4 linked regions of the Thermochromatium tepidum ATCC 43061 genome follow. The protein of the gene in region 3 binds, or shares a complex with, the protein of the main gene of each other region. Links are inferred from orthologs where the notes say so. Each region holds a gene or a part of one and is shown on either strand. Other genes may lie near its edges.

Region 1 (5,291 bases), 550 kb from region 3 along the record:
TTGATGCCCTCGATGACCGTCTCGCGCAGGGCATTGCACATGCGCGCGATCGCCGCTTCGCGATCCTCACCATGGGCGATGAGCTTGCCGATCATCGAATCATAGTGACAGGGCACGGTATAGCCTGAGTAGATATGGGTATCGATCCGTACCCCAGGACCGCCCGGGGCATGGAAATCGGTGATCTTGCCCGGACTGGGCAAGAAGGTGTCTGGGTGCTCGGCGTTGATGCGACACTCGATGGCATGTCCGCGCATCTGGATGTCTTCCTGCCGATAGCGCAGCGGCTCGCCGGCGGCAATCAGGATCTGCTCCTTGACGATATCCACCCCCGTGACCATCTCGGTGACCGGATGCTCGACCTGGACGCGGGTGTTCATCTCGATGAAATAGAACTGCCCGTTTTCATAGAGGAACTCGAACGTCCCCGCCCCGCGGTAGCCGATCGAACGACAGGCCGCGGCGCAGCGCTCGCCGATCGCACGGCGCTGTTCCTCGGTGATCCCGGGCGCGGGCGCCTCTTCCACCACCTTCTGATGCCGCCGCTGCATCGAGCAGTCGCGCTCGCCGAGATGGATGGCATTGCCCATCTGGTCGGCCAGGACCTGGAACTCGATATGACGCGGGTTTTCCAGATATTTCTCTAGATAGACCGTATCGTTATTGAAGGCCGCCGCCGCCTCGGCCTGGGTGAGGGCGATCGCGTTGAGCAGGGTCGCCTCCGAGTGCACCACGCGCATCCCGCGCCCACCACCGCCTCCGGACGACTTGATCATGACCGGATAGCCGATCTCGCGCGCGATCTCGAGTGTCCGCTTTTTGTTGTCGTCGATCGGACCGTCGGAGCCGGGCACGCAGGGCACGCCAGCGGCCTTCATGGCCGCGATGGCCGAGACCTTATCGCCCATGAGCCGAATGGTCTCGGGACGCGGGCCAATGAAGATGAAGCCCGACTTCTCGACCCGCTCGGCGAAGTCGGCGTTTTCCGACAGAAAGCCATAGCCGGGATGGATGGCCACCGTGTCCGTGACCTCGGCGGCGCTGATGATGGCCGGGATATTGAGATAACTCTGGAGCGCTGGGGCCGGGCCGATGCAGACCGACTCATCGGCCAGCAGCACATGCTTGAGATCGCGATCGGGCTCGGAGTGGACGGCGACCGTCTTGATGCCGAGCTCACGACAGGCACGCAGGATGCGCAGCGCGATCTCACCCCGGTTGGCGATCAGAACCTTCTCGATCATGGCGGGCATGATGGCAGACCTCAGTCGATCAGGAACAGCGGCTGGTTGTACTCCACCGGCTGTCCGTTCTCGACCAGGATGCGCCTGACCGTCCCTGCGTACTCGCTCTCGATCTGGTTGAGGATCTTCATCGCCTCGATGATGCAGAGCGTATCGCCCGGCTTGACCGTCTGCCCCTCCTCGACGAAGGGTTTGGACGTCGGCGAGGGCGCGCGATAGAAGGTCCCGACCATGGGTGAACGCACCAGGTGACCAGTGGTTTGGTCCTCGTCCTCGTCATCTACCGACTGGGCGGTCGGTGTGGCGACCGGCGGCGGGGCGGTGCCCACCGTGGGCATCGGCATCCCCGGGGGTAGGTAGAAGGGCATCGCCGTACCGCCGCTCGGTTGGCGGCTGATGCGCACCGATTCCTCGCCCTCGTGGATCTCGATCTCGGTGACATCGGATTGTCCCAACAGCTCGATCAGCTTCTTGACCTTGCGAATGTCCATGGTGTCAGTGGTTCTCGTTCGTTGGATCCTGGGCCAGTCGACCGAGCGCGGCGCTTAGCGCCAGCGCATACCCCTCGGCCCCGAGCCCGCAGATCACGCCCACCGCGATGTCGGAGAAATAGGAGTGGGTGCGGAAGGGCTCGCGGGCGTACACGTTCGACAGGTGTACCTCGATGAAGGGGATGGCCACGGCCAGCAGGGCATCGCGCAAGGCGACGCTGGTGTGGGTAAAGGCAGCCGGATTGATGAGGATGAACTGCACCCCATCGCGCCCAGCCTGATGGATGGTCTCGATCAGGACGTGCTCGGCGTTGCTCTGCACGAAGGTCAATTCATGGCCGGCTTCCCGGGCCATGGCCACAAGCCGGTGCTCGATGTCGGCCAGGGTGGCGCGCCCATAGTGACCGGGTTCGCGGGTGCCGAGCAGATTGAGATTGGGTCCGTTCAGGACCAGGATCGAGGCCATGGCGCCAATCGCTTGCAGACCAAAGAAGATAAGGAGACGCATCATTGCCATCCGGAGGAAATCGGCGGCAAATCATGCCAAATTGTGCGGATTTCGCAGGATCTTGTCCAGCAAGGATCAGGGTGTGCGTGAGACGTGCGGTCCATCCTTCACGAGCAGCGAGTCCAGGTAATGGGTCAGTTCCTCGGTGCTCAGTTCGCCGATCTGACTGTGGACACGCCGCCCATGCCGATCGAAGATCAGGGTGAAGGGCAGCACTTCGAGCCGGTTGCCGAGTCTCACCGAGAGTTCGAGCACCTCGGGCGTGGCGATCAGGAGCGGATAATTGACCGGGTGCGCGGCGACGAAGGCGCGCACCTCCTCGACCCGATCGACGGCGATGCCGACAAACTGTACGCCGGATTCGCGCAGCCGTTCCTGAGCCTCGACGAACCTCGGGATTTCGGACAAACAGGGCGGACACCAGGTGGCCCAGAAGTTGACCACCAGCACCTTGCCGGCCCAGGCACTGCTGGAGACCTGGCGTCCTTCAAGGTCTTGCAAACGCAAATCGGGCAGGGTGTCGAGCGACTCGTTTGGGCGCTCGGCCTGTCCGCCGCTGTTGGTGCCCTCGACATCGATCCAGTGCTGACCGACGATGGCCGCCCCGATACTGATACCAGCGGCAAGCACAGTGACCAGGATGACTTTCAAGGCTTTCATGGCGCAACCTGACGCAGATGACGGGCGAAGGGTTCGGCGGGTTTGAAGCCCACCAGACGAAAGTGGGTCAGTTCCCGACCCGCGCGATCGAAAAACAGGATCGCCGGAGGTCCAGGCAGACCGAAACGACCCTGGATCAGGGCGCGATCCTCGGCATCGTTGGCCGTGACGTCGGCCTGGAGCCGAACGAAGCGCCTCAGCTCGGCCATCACGGACGGATCGCTGAAGGTGTAACGCTCCATCTCTTGGCAGGAAACACACCAGTCGGCATAGAAGTCAAGCAGCACCGGTTGGCCGTCCGACCGCGCCTGAGCGAGCTCGCGCTCCAGGTCGGCCACGGATTTGATGCGTTTGAACCCGAGCTGCTCGACCCCGCCCCCAGGGATCAGCCCCCGCAGCGGCTGGAGCGTGTCGCGCCCGCCGGCCGCGGCGCCGATCAGCATGAGCGCGCCATAGATCAGCAGCACCAGACCTAGCCCCTTCCATAGCTTGAACCAGGCATTCGCGCCTGGCTGGAGCTGGTTGAGTGCGCCCATATAGACTGCCGAGCAGATCAGCAGCAGCGCCCAGAGCACCATCGCGAGCGCCGGCGGCAGGAGGCGTTCGAGCATCAGGATCGCCACACCCAGCAGCGCCACACCGAACACGGCCTTGACGGTATTCATCCAGGCCCCAGCGCGTGGTAGATAGCGACCGACCGAGGTGCCGATGAGGATCAGGGGCACACCCATGCCGAGACTGAGTGCAAACAACGCCAACCCGCCGAGCAGTGCATCCCCGGTGTGGCCGATGTAGATCAGCGCCCCGAACAGCGGCGGTGCCACGCAAGGCCCCACGATCAGGGCCGAGAGCAGACCCATGATGGCCACACCGATCAGGGTCCCGCCCTGCTGACGGTTGCTCAGCTCGGCAAGCTTGGATTGCAGGCTGGAAGGCAATTGCAGCTCGTAGAAACCGAACATCGACAGCGCCAGTCCCACGAACACCAGGGCAAAGGCGGTCAGGATCCAGGGATTCTGAAAGGCGGCCTGGAGATTGGCCCCCAATAGTCCGGCGAGCACGCCGACGAGGGTATAGGTCAGGGCCATCGCCAGCACATAGACCAGCGACAGCACGAACGCCTTGCGCGTGGTCAGCCCCGCGCCCTGGCCGGCGATGATGCCCGAGAGGATCGGGATCATCGGAAAGACGCAGGGCGTGAAGGCCAAGAGCAACCCGAAACCGAAGAAGACGGCGATGATCACCCACAGCCCCTCGCCGGCGAGCACGGCGGCGATTCGGTCCTGTTCGGAGACCGGCGGGCCGCTCCCGCCTGGGTCATTGACCGGCGCGGCCTGCACGATTGCCGCATCCTCCGCAACCGACTGGCTCGTCGTCATCGTCGCGGCATCGGCCAGCGTGGCCGGCGCTTCGGGCAGATTGAGCGTGATACGCCGGCTCTGCGGCGGATAGCAGATCCCGATCTCGGCACAACCCTGATATTTGACGATCAGGGTTGCTGTGATCGGCGCAGTCGTTACGCGCTGGAGCTGCACGGTCAGATCCAGTCGGCCCTGATGGATCTCGACATCGCCGATGGAGCCGTCGGGCAATACCGAATCATGCTTGAGCGTGCCCGCCGGACGTTCGATGGTACCGAGCGCGACATCCGGCGAATCGACGAGCGCGATCTCGATCAGATCGGCATAGAGATAGGTTCCGGGCGCGATGTCCCAGGTGAGCCGAACGCGATCGGGCGCCTCGACCTCGGCCTGCACGCGAAAGGCCTGCTCGACCTCGGGGATGTCCTCCGTGCCAGACAGACCGCGAGCCGGCGGCACTGAGGTCAGCAGATCGGCCAGACGACGCGGTTTGTCCCCGGTCGTCGCCGGGGCAGCGACGGGGAGTCTGGCTGCCGGCTCGGGCAACGCCAGCGTCAGTGTCTCACGATGCGGCGGGTAGCAGAATCCGGCGTCGGCGCACCCCTGTGAATCGATCCGCAACCTCAGACGATTGTCCGAGTCCGGTGCGCGCGTGATCGGTAGATCGACCACCAGGCGCCCACGGTAGATCTCGACCTCGCCGAAGAACTCGTCCTGTTTGATCTCGGCCTCGGGCAGGACCGCCGTGCCGAGCCTGATGCCAGGCGTCTCGGAGTCGAACCTGAGCTTGCTCTTGTAGAGATAGTAACCGTCCGCCGTATCCCAGACGACGCGCACCGCTTCCGGCCCGATCACCTCGGCGCTGACCGGAAACGCCTGCTCCTGGCTCAGGAAGTCATCGGCCAGGGCTTGAGTACCGTCCAAGGCCGCCACCAGCCACAGCCACGCCCCGGCCAAAAACCACGGTCGCTTCACGAGTCCTGCTCCACGGCGTTCACGCATTCGCTCACCCAATTCAGATAGTCGC
Region 2 (5,366 bases), 550 kb from region 3 along the record:
TGCGATCAGCTGATGCCAGCGCGATCCTAAGAATGCCTGGGATGAAGCCCCGATCTCAGGGGCAACCCCGACTCGGATCGGGAAGCACAGTGCCGGGCCACCTTCAGTGCGCGCCGGGGGTAGCAACCAGCGCACCAGCCAGGGGAACGGCAGGACCAACAGGATCCAGGGCCAGTCAAGCGTGATCATCGTTTTTCATCGACAGCGGCGCCGACCGCGATCCAGCGCTCGACCAACTCGGCCAGTGGCTCGACCTCGAGGTCGATCTGGTCGGCGGGGCGATGGGCCGACTCGACCAGCACGCGACCAACACCCTTGCTGAAGGCGCCAGCACCACCGGTCGCATCCAGAAAGGCCAGCCAGTCCTCCCCGACCAGACCTGCGACCTGGGCGCGCGGGTAACGCGCCAGGGCCAGACGCCGCAACAGATGCGACAGCTCGGCCAGATAACGCCGCCGATCGCCATGGACCGCCAGCTCGCGCCCCAGCCGCGCGAGTTCGCGTCGCGCCGCCCGCTGGACGGAGGCTCGGCTTCGCCGACGCCACCAAGGGCGCACGACCAGAACCAGTGCGATCAGAACCACCGCCACCAGCCACCAGCCCGGTGCCGGCGGCCACCAGGAGACCGGCTCGGGCAGATGCCAGTCACGCAGATCGGCCAGCGGATCCGTGGTCATGACGCGCGTCTCGCCGCCGTAATCGCGCGCCGCGCCCCGAGCGCCAGTGCCAAGGCCGGTCCGACGGGGTCGGCGGTCGACAGCCTGAGCCAATGCGCGCCATGCCGGCGTGCCAGCTGTTCTAGCAACACCAGCCGTCGTTCGAACGCCGCCTGATAGCGCATTCGCGCCACGCCGCTGGTCAGATCCAGGATCCCGCGTCGCCCCCCTATCAGCACCGGATAGCGTCCGGCGGGCGGCGCCTTGGCCTCGATCGGATCATAGACCAACACCAGCAGCAGTTCGCTCTTCGCGGCCAGGCGCGCGATCCAAGTGCCATCCGATCCGTCCAGATCGGCGAAGTCGCTGATGAGCGCGATCAGGCTCCCCGGACGCACCAACGCGGCCAGAGAGGACGCGGCTGCCGCCAGGCCGGTCCAACCGCCCTCCTCCGTCAACGGATCGAAAGGCGTGGCCAGACGTTCGAGCAGCGGCAGCAGACCCGCGCCGCGCGCCGCCGGGCGCCGCTCCAGATGACGCGCCTCGTCGAACACCAGGCCACCGACCCGATCACCACGATCGACCGCCGCCCAGCCGAGAAGCGCCGCCACCCGCGCTGCGACCACGGATTTGAAGACCACGCGCGTCCCGAACCGCATCGAAGGTCCCTGATCGACCAGCAGCCACACCGGGCGCTCGCGCTCCTCGCGAAACAGCTTTACATGCGGCGTGCCTGCACGCGCCGTCACGCGCCAATCCATGTTGCGCGGATCGTCGCCCGGCAGATAGACGCGCGACTCGTCGAACTCCATGCCGCGCCCACGAAAGCGCGACAGATGTCCGCCGCTACGGGTGGCCAGTACCCGACCACGCGGGGCCAGATCCAGCCGTCGCGCCTGGGCACGGAGCGCGATGAGCGCCTTGAGATCGGCGCAGAGGCCTGCTTGAGTCCGGTCGTTCGAATCCGCCATGCCCAAGCCTCGCTCAGGGTGCCGGGACGTGCGCCAGCAGCGCCTGGATGAAGTCGTCCGGTCGACGCCCCTCGGCCTCGGCCTCGTAAGACAAGAGCACCCGATGGCGCAGCACATCGGGCAGGAGCGTCTGGATATCCTCGGGCGAGACGAAGTCGCGTCCCGCGAGCCAGGCACGGGCGCGCGCGCAGCGGTCGAGCGCGATGGTCGCCCGTGGACTGGCGCCGAATCTCAGCCAGCCGTCGAGCGCGCGCGCATAGGCGCCGGGGCGGCGCGTGGCCATCACCAGATGCACTAGATAGTCCTCGACCTCGGGGGCCAGGTAGAGCTCCAGGATCGCCCGCCGCGCCGCAAAGACCTCGGCCTGGGTCAGGACCAGCCTGGGCGTATCGTCCGGCACAGACCGTGCCCGATCGCGATTGAGCCGCAGGATGGCGCGCTCGGTCTCCAGATCGGGGTAATCGACGCGCACATGCAGCAGGAAGCGATCGAGCTGGGCCTCGGGCAGCGGATAGGTGCCCTCCTGCTCGATCGGGTTCTGGGTGGCCATGACCAGAAAGAGCTCGGGCAGCGGGTAGGTCTCGCGCCCAACCGTGACCTGACGCTCACCCATGGCCTCTAGCAGCGCCGACTGCACCTTGGCCGGGGCGCGGTTGACCTCGTCGGCGAGCAGCAGGTTGTGGAAGATGGGACCGCGATCGAAGCGAAAGCTGCCGTCGTGCGGGCGGTAGATCTCGGTTCCGGTGAGATCGGCCGGCAAGAGATCGGGTGTAAACTGGATGCGATGGAAGTCGCCCTCCAGCCCGGCGGCGAGCTGCTTGACCGCCGTGGTCTTGGCCAGACCCGGGGCCCCCTCGACCAAGAGATGCCCATCGGCCAGTAGGGCGATCAGCAACCGCTCGATCAGGCCCTGTTGCCCGAGGACGGCACGTGCGATCTGATCGCGCAGTGCCGCGAAACGCCGGGCCAGAGCGGCTTGGCCATTCGTCCGGGCGTCCGCGCCCTTGTTCAAGTCCCCCTTGTTCGAGTCCAGGTTGGGGCTTTGTTCCAAGGCTCGCCTCCTCATAGATCTCACACGCCTGCGACCCCCGGCCAGCGGCTATGGATGGCCGATCGGGACATTAGATTTGCAGGTTTTATCGAGCGACGCGGTTAAAACTTTTTAAGGTCGATGAATTGTGGATGACACGCCCGCCCCCTATCCTGGTTCGGCCATCCCAGCTCCACAACAGAGGACGACACCATGATCCGATCCAATCGGATCGCCGCTTGCGCCATCGCCGCGCTCTTTGCCGGCGCATCCTTCACCACACGTGCCTGGTGGGGCGGCCCTGGCGATGGCAACGGCCTCTGGGACAACAGAGGCGACATGTTCGGCGATGGCTATGGCGACTTCAACATGAATATGAGCGGCGGCGGACGCGGTTATGGCCGTGCCTACAATCGCGGCTATGGCTATGGCGTTCCCTACGGCGGCTATGGAATGCCCTATGGCGCGGTTCCGCCCCAGATGCCCGCTGCTCCTGCCCAACGACAAGCGACCCCAAGCCGTGAGATCTGGCCCTCCCAGTGAGCGGTCTGGCCGCGAGCGATCGCGTCCACATTGAAAAGACGCCTCGGGCTCTTCCCGAGCCGAGGCGTTTGGCCTGCCGGAGACGATGCACCCTGGCGGCTAGAGGCCGAGCATCTTTTCCAGATAGTGGATGTTGGCGCCGCCGGCCAGGAAGCCACCATCGCGCATGATCGAGCGATGGAGCTTGATATTGGTGTTGATGCCCTCGATGACCGTCTCGCGCAGGGCATTGCACATGCGCGCGATCGCCGCTTCGCGATCCTCACCATGGGCGATGAGCTTGCCGATCATCGAATCATAGTGACAGGGCACGGTATAGCCTGAGTAGATATGGGTATCGATCCGTACCCCAGGACCGCCCGGGGCATGGAAATCGGTGATCTTGCCCGGACTGGGCAAGAAGGTGTCTGGGTGCTCGGCGTTGATGCGACACTCGATGGCATGTCCGCGCATCTGGATGTCTTCCTGCCGATAGCGCAGCGGCTCGCCGGCGGCAATCAGGATCTGCTCCTTGACGATATCCACCCCCGTGACCATCTCGGTGACCGGATGCTCGACCTGGACGCGGGTGTTCATCTCGATGAAATAGAACTGCCCGTTTTCATAGAGGAACTCGAACGTCCCCGCCCCGCGGTAGCCGATCGAACGACAGGCCGCGGCGCAGCGCTCGCCGATCGCACGGCGCTGTTCCTCGGTGATCCCGGGCGCGGGCGCCTCTTCCACCACCTTCTGATGCCGCCGCTGCATCGAGCAGTCGCGCTCGCCGAGATGGATGGCATTGCCCATCTGGTCGGCCAGGACCTGGAACTCGATATGACGCGGGTTTTCCAGATATTTCTCTAGATAGACCGTATCGTTATTGAAGGCCGCCGCCGCCTCGGCCTGGGTGAGGGCGATCGCGTTGAGCAGGGTCGCCTCCGAGTGCACCACGCGCATCCCGCGCCCACCACCGCCTCCGGACGACTTGATCATGACCGGATAGCCGATCTCGCGCGCGATCTCGAGTGTCCGCTTTTTGTTGTCGTCGATCGGACCGTCGGAGCCGGGCACGCAGGGCACGCCAGCGGCCTTCATGGCCGCGATGGCCGAGACCTTATCGCCCATGAGCCGAATGGTCTCGGGACGCGGGCCAATGAAGATGAAGCCCGACTTCTCGACCCGCTCGGCGAAGTCGGCGTTTTCCGACAGAAAGCCATAGCCGGGATGGATGGCCACCGTGTCCGTGACCTCGGCGGCGCTGATGATGGCCGGGATATTGAGATAACTCTGGAGCGCTGGGGCCGGGCCGATGCAGACCGACTCATCGGCCAGCAGCACATGCTTGAGATCGCGATCGGGCTCGGAGTGGACGGCGACCGTCTTGATGCCGAGCTCACGACAGGCACGCAGGATGCGCAGCGCGATCTCACCCCGGTTGGCGATCAGAACCTTCTCGATCATGGCGGGCATGATGGCAGACCTCAGTCGATCAGGAACAGCGGCTGGTTGTACTCCACCGGCTGTCCGTTCTCGACCAGGATGCGCCTGACCGTCCCTGCGTACTCGCTCTCGATCTGGTTGAGGATCTTCATCGCCTCGATGATGCAGAGCGTATCGCCCGGCTTGACCGTCTGCCCCTCCTCGACGAAGGGTTTGGACGTCGGCGAGGGCGCGCGATAGAAGGTCCCGACCATGGGTGAACGCACCAGGTGACCAGTGGTTTGGTCCTCGTCCTCGTCATCTACCGACTGGGCGGTCGGTGTGGCGACCGGCGGCGGGGCGGTGCCCACCGTGGGCATCGGCATCCCCGGGGGTAGGTAGAAGGGCATCGCCGTACCGCCGCTCGGTTGGCGGCTGATGCGCACCGATTCCTCGCCCTCGTGGATCTCGATCTCGGTGACATCGGATTGTCCCAACAGCTCGATCAGCTTCTTGACCTTGCGAATGTCCATGGTGTCAGTGGTTCTCGTTCGTTGGATCCTGGGCCAGTCGACCGAGCGCGGCGCTTAGCGCCAGCGCATACCCCTCGGCCCCGAGCCCGCAGATCACGCCCACCGCGATGTCGGAGAAATAGGAGTGGGTGCGGAAGGGCTCGCGGGCGTACACGTTCGACAGGTGTACCTCGATGAAGGGGATGGCCACGGCCAGCAGGGCATCGCGCAAGGCGACGCTGGTGTGGGTAAAGGC
Region 3 (5,252 bases):
CGACGAGTCGCTCGGGGCTCTTGTCGGCCAACACCGCAAGCACCGCGCGCAGGCGTCCAGGACAGGCGAAGGCGCGCAGATTGGCGGCCAGGGCGGTGGCTGCCTCGCCATTGTGGGCCACGTCCAGGATCCAGGTGATGTCGCCCGACATGACCTGGAAGCGTCCGGGCAGACGCACCCGTTGCAGACCGGCGCGGATGGCATTGACCGGAACCGGGAGCTGTTCGCGCAGTGCCTGCAAAGCCGCAATGGCGGCTGTGGCATTGTCGAGCTGGAACGGACCGCGCAGCGCCGGGACGGGGAGCGCCAGCCGCTGTCCATCGGGACCGGTCCAGACCCAGCCCTCGGCGGTCGGTGCATGATCGAGCTCACGCCCGAGCTGGAGCGGGAGTGCCCCGATACGGGTCGCCTCGGCACGCAGTGTCTCGGGGGCGTCGCGCTGACCGATGATCGCCGGACGTCCGGCACGGAAGATCCCGGCCTTCTCGCGCGCGATCGACTCCAGGTCCTCGCCCAGCCAGTCGGTATGGTCCAGCCCGATGCTGGTCACGACGGAGACCTCGGCGTCGATCAGATTGACCGCATCCAGCCGCCCGCCGAGCCCGACCTCCAGCACGACGAGATCGGGACGGGCGCGGGCGAAGCGGTCGAGCGCCGCCAGCGTACCGAACTCGAAATAGGTCAGCGAAATCTCTCCACGCGCCCGGTCGATGCGCGCGAAGGACTCGCACAGTGCCTCATCCGCAACCGGCACGCCGTCAAGCCGTACCCGCTCGTTGTAGCGGCACAGATGCGGCGAGGTATAGACCCCACAGTGATAGCCGGCGGCGAGCGCCATCGCCTCGATCATGGCCACCGTCGAGCCCTTGCCATTGGTGCCGCCGACCGTGATCACCGGACAGGGCAGCCGCCCGCCCTCTGGGGCCAGCCGCGCCCACACCGCGCCGACCCGCTCCAGCCCAAGATCCATCCGGCGCGGATGCAGGTTCGACTGCCAGACCAGCCAGTCGTCGAGCGTCGTGAAACGCACCATACCCGTTGTCGCGTCTGCGCTCAGACCGGCACCACGGTCCGGCAGTAACGCGGACGGTGCATGAGCAAGGCCAGTAGATCGGCCAGCCGCTCCCGCAGGTCGCGTCGGTCGATGATCATGTCGAGCGCCCCCTTCTCCAGCAGGAACTCGCTGCGCTGAAAGCCTTCGGGCAACTGCTCGCGCACCGTCTGCTCGATGACGCGCGGTCCGGCGAAGCCGATCAGGGCATTGGGTTCGGCGATATTGAGATCGCCCAGCATCGCCAGACTGGCCGAGACCCCACCCATGGTCGGATCCGTCATCACCGAGATGAAGGGCAGACCGCGCTCGCGCATCCGCGCCAGGGCCGCGCTGGTCTTGGCCATCTGCATCAGCGAGAACAGACTCTCCTGCATCCGCGCCCCGCCGCTCGCCGAGAAGCAGACATAGGGCGAGCCCTGCTGGAGCGCCGCCGCCACACCGCGCACGAAGCGCTCACCGACCACCGACCCCATGGACCCGCCCATGAACCTGAACTCGAAGGCCGCCGCCACGATGGGCATCTCCTTGAGCCGGCCGCGCATCACGATCAGCGCCTCCTTCTCGGAGGATTCCTTCTGGGCTGCCGCGAGACGGTCCTTGTATTTTTTGAGATCCTTGAACTTGAGAGGATCGAGCGACTCGAGATTCGCGCCGATCTCCTCGCGACCCTCGGGATCGAGAAAGGCCTCCAGGCGTCGGCGTGCGCCGATCCGATTGTGATGGCCACACTTGGGACAGACCTCGAGATTGCGCTCGAGCTCGGCACGATAGAGGATGGCACCACAGCCCGGGCACTTGACCCAGACACCCTCGGGTACGGCGCGCTTGGTGCTGGAATCGATGCGGATGCGGTCTGGGATGAGCTTCTCGAACCAGCTCTTGCCCTTGTCCATCGCCTGTTTCATGGTGGCGGTGGCCTGGGCCTGAACCTTCAGTTTGGTGGATTCTTGCATCGTCGTTGGTGTGCTCTGGACCTAGGTTACAGTGTGGGTTGACGATCAGCGCACCCCGTCGATCGCCGTGCGCAACTCGGTGAGGAAGGTCGCTACCGTCTCGGCGATGCGCTCGGGCGTCGCGGCGAGCGCCTCGATCCGCGCGACGATGGCACTGCCAACGATCACGGCGTCGGCGACCTTGGCCAGGCGCGCCGCCGTCTGCGCGTCCTTGACCCCAAAACCGACGCCGACAGGAATCTCGATCGCCGATCGGATGCGCGAAAGATGCTCGGCGACATCCGCCGTGTCGAGATTGGCCGCGCCGGTCACGCCCTTGAGCGAGACGTAATAGACGAAGCCCGAGGCCAGGGCGCCAATCCGCCGGATCCGCTCCTCGGTCGAGGTCGGCGCCAGCAGATAGACCAGATCCAGCCCCTGCGCCCTCAGCGTCTTGACCAGATCAGACCCTTCTTCCGGCGGCACGTCGACGATCAGAACGCCATCGACACCAGCGGCTTGCGCCCGCTCGGCAAAGGCGGCATAGCCCAGGCGCTCGATCGGATTGAGATAGCCCATGAGCACCACGGGCGTTTCGCTGTCGCGCTCGCGGAAGGTGCGCACCATCTCCAGCACCTCGGCCAGCCGCACGCCCTGGGCCAGCGCGCGTTCGGTCGCGCGTTGGATCACCGGGCCATCGGCCATCGGGTCCGAGAAGGGCACGCCCAGTTCGAGGATGTCGGCCCCGGCCGCGACCATGGACTGCATCAGCGGTACCGTGAGCGCCGGCTCCGGATCGCCGGCGGTGACAAAGGGGATGAGCGCGGTGCGACCCTGCGCCTTCAGTTGGGCAAAACGCTGTGCGATGCGACTCATAGGACCAAGCCCTCGTGACGCGCGACCGTGTGCATGTCCTTGTCTCCGCGACCGGAGAGATTGACCAGGATGCTCTGATCGGGACGCAGGCTGGACGCGAGCCTGTGGGCATAGGCGAGCGCATGGCTCGATTCGAGCGCCGGGATGATGCCCTCGGTGCGCGTGAGATGATGGAAGGCCGAAAGCGCCTCCTCGTCGGTGACGGCGACATACTGGGCGCGCCCGCTGTCCTTGAGCCACGCATGTTCGGGGCCGACGCCCGGATAGTCGAGCCCGGCCGAGATCGAGTGAGTCTCGAGGATCTGGCCGTCGTCGTCTTCCATCAGATAGGTGCGATTGCCATGCAACACACCCGGACGCCCGGCGGTGAGGGGCGCGGCGTGATGGCCGGTCTCGATGCCCTCCCCGCCCGCTTCGACCCCGTAGATCGCCACATCCGTGTCCGCGATGAAGGGATAGAATAGACCGATGGCGTTCGAGCCACCGCCGACACAGGCCACCAGTGCATCCGGCAGGCGCCCGGTGCGTTCCAGCATCTGGGCGCGCGCCTCGCGCCCGATCACGGTCTGGAAGTCGCGCACCATCATCGGATAGGGATGTGGCCCGGCGACCGTGCCGATGATGTAGAAGGTATCATCGACATTGGTCACCCAGTCGCGCATGGCCTCGTTCAGCGCATCCTTGAGGGTGCGTGAGCCTGAGGTTACGGGCACGACCTTCGCGCCCAGGAGGCGCATCCGATAGACATTGGCCTCCTGGCGTGCGACATCGACCTCGCCCATATAGACCACGCACTCCAGCCCCAGACGCGCAGCGACCGTGGCGGTCGCCACACCATGCTGACCAGCGCCGGTCTCGGCGATGAGACGGGTCTTGCCCATGCGCCGGGCGAGCAGCGCCTGACCGATGGTGTTGTTGACCTTGTGCGCGCCCGTATGATTGAGATCTTCGCGCTTGAGATAGATCTGGGCCCCACCCAACTCGCGGCTCCAGCGCGCGGCATGATAGAGCGGCGATGGCCGACCGACATAGTCGCGCAGATCCGCATCCAGCTCGGCCTGGAAGGCGGGATCGGTCTTGCAGCGTTCATAGGCCAGTCGCAGCTCTTCGAGCGGATGCATCAGTGTCTCGGGGACGAACCGCCCGCCATAGGGGCCGAAGTGTCCGGTTGCATCCGGCAGGTCATATACATCCAGGCGTTCAGCCTGGCTGATTGCGACGTCGATCACCATCTCTTACCCCTTGCATGAAAGCGAAAATAAGGTCTGGATCCTTGATGCCCTTGGCGGTTTCGACCCCACCGCTGACATCGACTCCATAGGGTCGCACCTGTTCGATGGCCTCGGCGACATTGGCCGGGGTCAATCCACCGGCCAGCAGGATCTCGGAAGCGAGGTCGGGCGGGATACGCGCCCAGTCGAAACACTGGCCGGTGCCACCGGCGCGTCCGGGCTCATAGGCGTCGAGCAACAGACCATCGGCACCGCTGAAGCGTTCGCGCTCGGCGGCCAGGTTGATTTCTGGGCGCATCCGGATCGCCTTGATCCAACGCCGTCCGAAGGCCGAACAAAACCCAGGTGACTCGTCGCCGTGGAATTGGAGCAGATCCAAAGGCACCTGCTCCAGGGTCGCCGCGATGGCCTCGGGTCTGGCATCGACGAACAGCCCGACGGCGGTGACAAACGGCGGTAGCGCCCGGCACAACTGAGCGGCCTGCTCGGGTGTGACCGCGCGCGGACTGGCGGGATGAAAGACGAAGCCGACCGCATCGGCCCCGGCCGCCACGACAGCGGCGATATCCGAGACCCGCGTCAGGCCGCAGATCTTGACCCGTGTTCGCTGAATGTCACCTCGTCTCATACGATCCCGACTCAAACGTCCCGCAAACGCTGGAGCGGATCGGTGCAGTCGCACTGGGGCAGACCGAACTCGGCTGGATAGTCGGCCCGAACGAAATAGAGCCCCTGCGGCGGCGCGGTGACGCCACCGAGTCGCCGGTCGCGGAGCTCCAACAGTTCGCGCGTCCAGTCCACCGGGGCCTCGCCGCGTCCGATGGCCATCAGCACCCCAGCGATGTTACGCACCATGTGATGCAGAAAGCCGTTGGCACCGATCGCCAGGGTGATCAGTCCATCGCGCTCGCTGAGATCCAGATAGAACACACGCCGGATCGGACTCTTGGCCTGACAGGACAGGGCACGGAAGCTCGAAAAGTCATGCTCGCCGACCAGAGCGATGGCAGCGGCGCGCATCCGTTCCAGATCCAGCGCTTCATGCACCCAGACGGCACGATCGCGCTGGAGCGGCGAACGGGTGCGCCGTGCCAAGATCTGATAACGGTAGTGCCTAGCCTGGGCGCTGAAGCGCGCATGAAAACGACCATCGACCGG
Region 4 (5,329 bases), 1.2 Mb from region 3 along the record:
CACGCTGATCAGGGGTGAGACCGGCTCGACGCATCAGGTGCACCATGCCGCTGATGGCATTGAGCGGGGTGCGGATCTCGTGGCTCATGTTGGCCAGGAACTCGCTCTTGGCGCGGTTGGCCGCCTCGGCGGCGTCACGGGCGGCGGCGAGTTCGGCGGTGCGGGCCGCTACCTGGGCCTCCAGATCGCGCTGGCGCTGCTGCAGCTCGGCCTCGGCGCGCTGCAAGGCCCGTTCGTCGTTGACGCGCTGCTCCTGCGACTGGATCAGCAGACCGAGCAACACCGTGACCGTGGGCATCACGGTGAGATAGGGCAATGCGACCTGCTCCAGAACCCGCGCCTGCCAGTCGGCGGGCAGCAGCGGTATCCAGGCCAGGGCCAGGCCATGCACCAGCAGACCGAAGAGCGTGAGCGTCCAGATATCGATCCGCACGCGACCGGCCTGGTACAGGGCATGGAACGCGACCCCCAGCACCGCCGCCGTCAGGATGGTTCCGACACCCATGTAGACGCCGGGACCGCCTAGCCAGACCCGATAGGCCGCCGCGATCAGTGCGGCCACAGCGGCGGCCAGGGCACCACCGAACAGACCGGCCAGCCCCACCACCACGGTGCGTCCGTCGAAGATCAGATCGGGCATCAGGTGCACGGGATAGAGCATACCCACCAGGGCGACCAGTCCGAAGACCAGGCCGTTGAGGAACTGAACGGACAGGCGCTCGCGCGGCAGGCGCACAATGAAGAGGCTATAGGCCGCCACCAGCGCCAGCAGGAGCGCGGCATTGTGGATCAATTCGGTCAGGATGCTCATCGATTGACTCTTGGACTTCGGGGTCGCCCTTTCGGGACCCTGTGCCCCTGTCCACTGAGATGTTCGCGCCCGGAGGGTTCAGGCCTTCCCGGCCTCGGTGTCGTCGGTCACACACACACATCCAGCGGGCGACCGAATCCCGGCCAATCCGGCTGCCAGGAAAATCCAGACCATGACAGGATCAAGTTTAGACCGATCCCGTCGGCGGGGCCATGACAAGCGCAGACCCCGGCGATGGCGATGAGCCGTTCGCCCTGGAAGATCAGGGGTAGATGTCCTCTGAGCCAGACCGGGACACCGGCCTCCTGGAAGCGCTTTTTTAGGGCGCGGCGCGGTCGGTTCGCCGCACTCCGGCAGACGTCGCCCGTCCGACCGAAGCGAACCTGGAGATCGATCGCCTTCATAACACCCTGAGATGACACTGAAGTGACGGGGTCTCGCATCGCGGTGGGTCGGACGTCCGGCGCGTCAGGGCCGGGATGCCGGCGCCACTCCAACCGCCCGAAGCCTGCCGGTAGCTCTAGGACACCACGCTCGCCGATGATCCGCCAGGGGATAGACGTCTCATTTGGCAGCGGTGGCGGAAGCGGGCGCAAGGCCAGCAGCTCACCGCGATAGCGCCGCACCTCGCAGCCATCCCAGTCGACATACGGATTGGCATCCGGGCGTGCGGCGGGTAGTTCGTCGATGAGGCGCTCGAGGATCCGGCTTGGGGGCAGTCTGAATCCCCGTGTGCTCAGCCAGCGCCGCACCACGGCCTTGCGCAGTGGGCGGTCGAGCCGTGCGAGCGCGGCGAGCGAGAGCGCGCCCGGTTGGAGGCCGCACACCGCGGCCAGCGCCTGATCGGCATAGCGATCGACCAGCTCGACGGCCTCGGCACAATGGCGCGCGCTGCGCGCCAGGGTCGCATCCAGCGACGGCCAGCGCGCGCGTAGGACTGGCAGTACCTGGTGGCGCAGATAGTTGCGGTCGAACGCGGGATGGGCGTTGCTGGGGTCATGGATCCAGTCGAGGCCCTGGCGCTGTGCATACTCAGCGAGCGACCGACGGCTGAAATCGAGCAGGGGTCTGACGAGCCGCCCGGCGCCGAGCGGCGCTGAGACCGGCATGGCGGCCAGACCCTGCGGCCCGCTGCCGCGCAGCAGCGCGAGCAACAGGGTCTCGGCCTGATCGTCGCGATGCTGGGCGGTGAGCAGGAGCTCGCCCGGGGCGAGCAGGCGACGAAAGATGGCGTAACGCGCCTCGCGCGCCCAGGACTCTAGGCTCTCGCCAGGCCCGGGGGATGCACTCAGACGTTCGATCCTGAGCGGGATATTCAGGGCGGCACAGCGTGCGGCACAGTGTTTGGCCCAGTCGGACGAGCGCGCGTTCAGACCGTGATCGACATGCACGGCCCTGATCCGATCGGCTGAGTCTGCGCCCGGCAGCCGCGCGCGCCTTGCGGAGAGCGCATCCAACAGGACGCTGGAATCCAGTCCGCCGCTGTAGGCGACCCAGTAGCACCGAACCGCGCCGAACGGGATGAGGCGCTCCAGCAGCGCATCGGGCGAGAACTCGTTCGTCGTCACGCGGACGCCGGGGTTGGCGGCTCGGCTCAGGCTTCCTTGAAACGCCCGAAGCCCATCAGACGCTTGTAGCGTGCGGCGACCAGTGCATCCATGTCGAGCTTGTCGAGCATCTCCAGACGCGCGAGCAGGGTCTGTTTCAGCGTCTTGGACATGGCGTCCGGGTTGCGGTGGGCGCCGCCTAGTGGTTCCGGGATGATCTCATCGATTAACCCCTGCTCCATCAGTCGATCGGAGGTGATGGCCATGGCCTCGGCGGCCAGCTGCGCCTTGTCGGCGCTCTTCCACAGGATCGAGGCACAACCCTCGGGCGAGATCACCGAATAGGTGCTGAACTGCAACATTCCGAGCCAGTCGCCTACCCCGATGGCCAGGGCGCCGCCCGAACCGCCCTCCCCGACCACGGTGCAGAGGATTGGGGTGCGCAGACGCGACATCTCGCGCAGATTGCGCGCGATGGCCTCGCTCTGACCGCGCTCCTCGGCCCCGACACCTGGATAGGCGCCTGGGGTATCGATGAAGGTCAGGATCGGCAGCCGGAAGCGCTCGGCCATCTCCATCAGACGCAGCGCCTTGCGATAGCCCTCGGGACGCGGCATCCCGAAGTTGCGCAGGATCTTTTCCTTGGTATCGCGCCCCTTCTGATGGCCGATGACCATCACTGGCCGACCATCGAGTCGTGCCAGTCCGCCGACGATGGCGTGGTCGTCGGCAAAGGCCCGATCGCCGTGCAGCTCGTGGAATTCATCAAAGATGCGTCGCACATAGTCGAGCAGATAGGGACGTTGCGGATGGCGCGACAATTGCGAGATCTGCCAGGGTGTGAGCGAAGCGAAGATCGACTCGGTCAGTGCCCGACACTTGGCCTGCAGGCGATCGATCTCCTCCTGGATGTTGAGGGCGTTGCCATGGCCCACCAGCCGAAGCTCCTCGATCTTGGCCTCGAGTTCAGCGATGGGTTGTTCAAAATCGAGAAAATTGAGATCCATGGGTTCCGAGATCGTTTGTCTGAACCGCGCCTGATGGAAGGCTCGCAACCGAGCATCGAGAGGTAAAGGGGCGATAATCTAGCGCACCCCGGTTTCCGAGTACAGCGCGGCACAATCCTGATCCCAGGGTCAGCCGCGTGCCGGCGGCATCCTGAACGACTGGTTCGAACCCGGCCACCATTCTTGCAAATGCTCGGTGGCCCAGCGCAGACCCTGGTTCATCCAGGTCTCCAATCCGGCCAGGACGGCGCGCGGATCGAGGTCGAAGCGCTCCAGCACGCCCTCTACGGGTGGAGCCGTTGCAATCAGGCCGGCGAGCACTGCGGTCATGGCCAGTGTGCTCCAGGGATATTTGAGGCTGATCGGCTTGAGCGCCGTGCCGAACGAACGCTTGACCTTGGCGTTGAACAGATCGACGCTCGAAAACTCATCGAGCACCAGATGGGTCAGATAGCCGAGGCCGATCATGAGACCGGCGGTCCAGGCGCGCTCAGCCGAAGGTTCCCCTAGCCAGTAGGCGAGATTGGTCGTGGCCAAAGACACGACGGCGACCGCTAGCCAAGAATGCCAGACCCCACGATGGACGGTGAGGCTCGAAAAGACCTTTAGGACACCATAACGCACGGTAAAAAAGACCGTGGTCCAGATCACCGCTAGGTCCAGTGGCTGAAAACGCTGGGTCAGCGGCAGGGTCAAGGCGAAGGCCAACAGGGCCCCCAGGACGTTGAACAGCGCGCTGGTCGGCTTGGAATGCTTCAGGTCGATGTCCGGCAGCAGACTGCCGGCCACGCCGAGGACGAACAGAATCGGCATCCGTGACGGTTCGCTCAGGCCCATCGCGTGCATTGAAAGGGTGGCGGCGGCACTGACAAGGATGCCGACATTGAGATGTGTTTGAAAATTGGCCATATGCCTCGCGCTCAGTGCAAACCTCGTGTCCTGGCCAACCTCAGCCCGACGGCGGATCCCGGAGCGATTTTAGCGACAGGGCAGTCCATGAACAAAAATTCGCGGCGCGGCGGATAATGCGCCCCAAGGTTTATCCATGAGGTTCGACACCATGCCCCGTTCGTCACTGACACTCGCACTCGTCCAGCAGTCCGACCAGGGGAGTACAGCCGCCAATCTGGATGACGGCGAGGCCGCCATCCGTGCCGCCTCGATCCGCGGCTGCGAGCTGGTGCTGCTCCAGGAGCTGCACAACGGCCCCTATTTCTGCCAGACCGAGAACCCGGATCTGTTCGATCTGGCCGAGCCGATCCCAGGCCCGACCACCGAGCGTCTGAGCACGCTCGCGCGCGAGCTGCAGCTGGTGATCGTGGGCTCGGTGTTCGAGCAGCGTGCACCAGGTCTCTATCACAGCACCGCCGTGGTCCTGGATACGGACGGCGCCCTGGCCGGGATCTATCGCAAGATGCATATCCCAGACTTGCCGGGTTGCTACGAGAAGTTCTATTTCACCCCAGGTGACCTGGGCTTCAACCCGATCGACACCGCGGTTGGACGCCTGGGCATCCTCCTGGGCTGGGATCAGTGGTTCCCCGAGGCGGCGCGCGCCCTGGCGATCGGCGGCGCCCAGATCCTGCTCGCCCCGAGCGGCATCGGCACTAACCCCAATGATCCGAGCGAGGAACAACAGCGCCGGATCCAGTCCTGGATCACGATCCAGCGCGGACATGCCATCGCCAATGGTCTGAGCCTGGCCGCCTGCAACCGGGTCGGCTATGAGTCCGACCCCAGCGGTCTGACCCCAGGGACGCGCTTTTGGGGCAGTTCCTTCGTCTGCGGCCCCCAGGGCGAGATCCTGGCCCAGGCCGAGGATCAGGCGCCCAAGCTCCTGGTCGCCGAGGTCGATCTGACGCGCACCGAGCCGGTGCGCCGACTCTGGCCCTTTCTGCGCGATCGGCGTATCGATGCCTATGAGGATCTGGCGCGACGCTTCCGTGACTGAGCACTGAGGACCG

Evidence for each region.
Region 1: the proteins of accD (region 3) and accB are in contact, whole or in part, in a solved structure (PDB 8UXZ), measured with the Escherichia coli proteins. The link is inferred for Thermochromatium tepidum ATCC 43061 from one-to-one orthologs.
Region 2: the proteins of accD (region 3) and accC are in contact, whole or in part, in a solved structure (PDB 8UXZ), measured with the Escherichia coli proteins. The link is inferred for Thermochromatium tepidum ATCC 43061 from one-to-one orthologs.
Region 4: the proteins of accD (region 3) and E6P07_RS12310 are in contact, whole or in part, in a solved structure (PDB 8UXZ), measured with the Escherichia coli proteins. The link is inferred for Thermochromatium tepidum ATCC 43061 from one-to-one orthologs.

Annotation. Positions count from the first base shown.
Region 1 is NZ_CP039268.1:1,988,245-1,993,535, forward strand. Bases 1-2,821 are described here. They hold accB (acetyl-CoA carboxylase biotin carboxyl carrier protein), read right to left. Parts: upstream 1,736-2,821; coding sequence 1,265-1,735; downstream 1-1,264. Other genes in these bases: accC (acetyl-CoA carboxylase biotin carboxylase subunit), read right to left, coding at 1-1,244; aroQ (type II 3-dehydroquinate dehydratase), read right to left, coding at 1,740-2,201; E6P07_RS09130 (TlpA family protein disulfide reductase), read right to left, coding at 2,319-2,821. Also shown: more of E6P07_RS09130, read right to left, coding at 2,822-2,903; E6P07_RS09135 (protein-disulfide reductase DsbD), read right to left, coding at 2,900-5,239; divalent-cation tolerance protein CutA, read right to left, coding at 5,236-5,291. UniProt on the Escherichia coli protein: This protein is a component of the acetyl coenzyme A carboxylase complex; first, biotin carboxylase catalyzes the carboxylation of the carrier protein and then the transcarboxylase transfers the carboxyl group to form malonyl-CoA.
Region 2 is NZ_CP039268.1:1,984,849-1,990,214, forward strand. What follows is about bases 2,471-5,366. They hold accC (acetyl-CoA carboxylase biotin carboxylase subunit), read right to left. Parts: upstream 4,641-5,366; coding sequence 3,300-4,640; downstream 2,471-3,299. Other genes in these bases: E6P07_RS09105 (AAA family ATPase), read right to left, coding at 2,471-2,639; E6P07_RS09110 (sulfur globule family protein), read left to right, coding at 2,871-3,200; accB (acetyl-CoA carboxylase biotin carboxyl carrier protein), read right to left, coding at 4,661-5,131; aroQ (type II 3-dehydroquinate dehydratase), read right to left, coding at 5,136-5,366. Outside these bases: E6P07_RS09090 (vWA domain-containing protein), read right to left, coding at 1-189; E6P07_RS09095 (DUF4381 domain-containing protein), read right to left, coding at 186-677; E6P07_RS09100 (DUF58 domain-containing protein), read right to left, coding at 674-1,627; more of E6P07_RS09105, read right to left, coding at 1,641-2,470. UniProt on the Escherichia coli protein: This protein is a component of the acetyl coenzyme A carboxylase complex; first, biotin carboxylase catalyzes the carboxylation of the carrier protein and then the transcarboxylase transfers the carboxyl group to form malonyl-CoA.
Region 3 is NZ_CP039268.1:1,441,645-1,446,896, forward strand. What follows is about bases 1-2,782. They hold accD (acetyl-CoA carboxylase, carboxyltransferase subunit beta), read right to left. Parts: upstream 1,948-2,782; coding sequence 1,054-1,947; downstream 1-1,053. Other genes in these bases: folC (bifunctional tetrahydrofolate synthase/dihydrofolate synthase), read right to left, coding at 1-1,033; trpA (tryptophan synthase subunit alpha), read right to left, coding at 2,053-2,782. In the rest of the region: more of trpA, read right to left, coding at 2,783-2,862; trpB (tryptophan synthase subunit beta), read right to left, coding at 2,859-4,088; E6P07_RS06630 (phosphoribosylanthranilate isomerase), read right to left, coding at 4,063-4,722; tRNA pseudouridine(38-40) synthase TruA, read right to left, coding at 4,734-5,252.
Region 4 is NZ_CP039268.1:2,653,460-2,658,788, forward strand. The notes cover bases 1,386-4,244. They hold E6P07_RS12310 (acetyl-CoA carboxylase carboxyltransferase subunit alpha), read right to left. Parts: upstream 3,366-4,244; coding sequence 2,406-3,365; downstream 1,386-2,405. Other genes in these bases: tilS (tRNA lysidine(34) synthetase TilS), read right to left, coding at 1,386-2,379; E6P07_RS12315 (metal-dependent hydrolase), read right to left, coding at 3,495-4,244. In the rest of the region: E6P07_RS12300 (response regulator), read right to left, coding at 1-811; more of tilS, read right to left, coding at 919-1,385; more of E6P07_RS12315, read right to left, coding at 4,245-4,274; E6P07_RS12320 (carbon-nitrogen hydrolase), read left to right, coding at 4,426-5,316. UniProt on the Escherichia coli protein: Component of the acetyl coenzyme A carboxylase (ACC) complex. First, biotin carboxylase catalyzes the carboxylation of biotin on its carrier protein (BCCP) and then the CO(2) group is transferred by the carboxyltransferase to acetyl-CoA to form malonyl-CoA.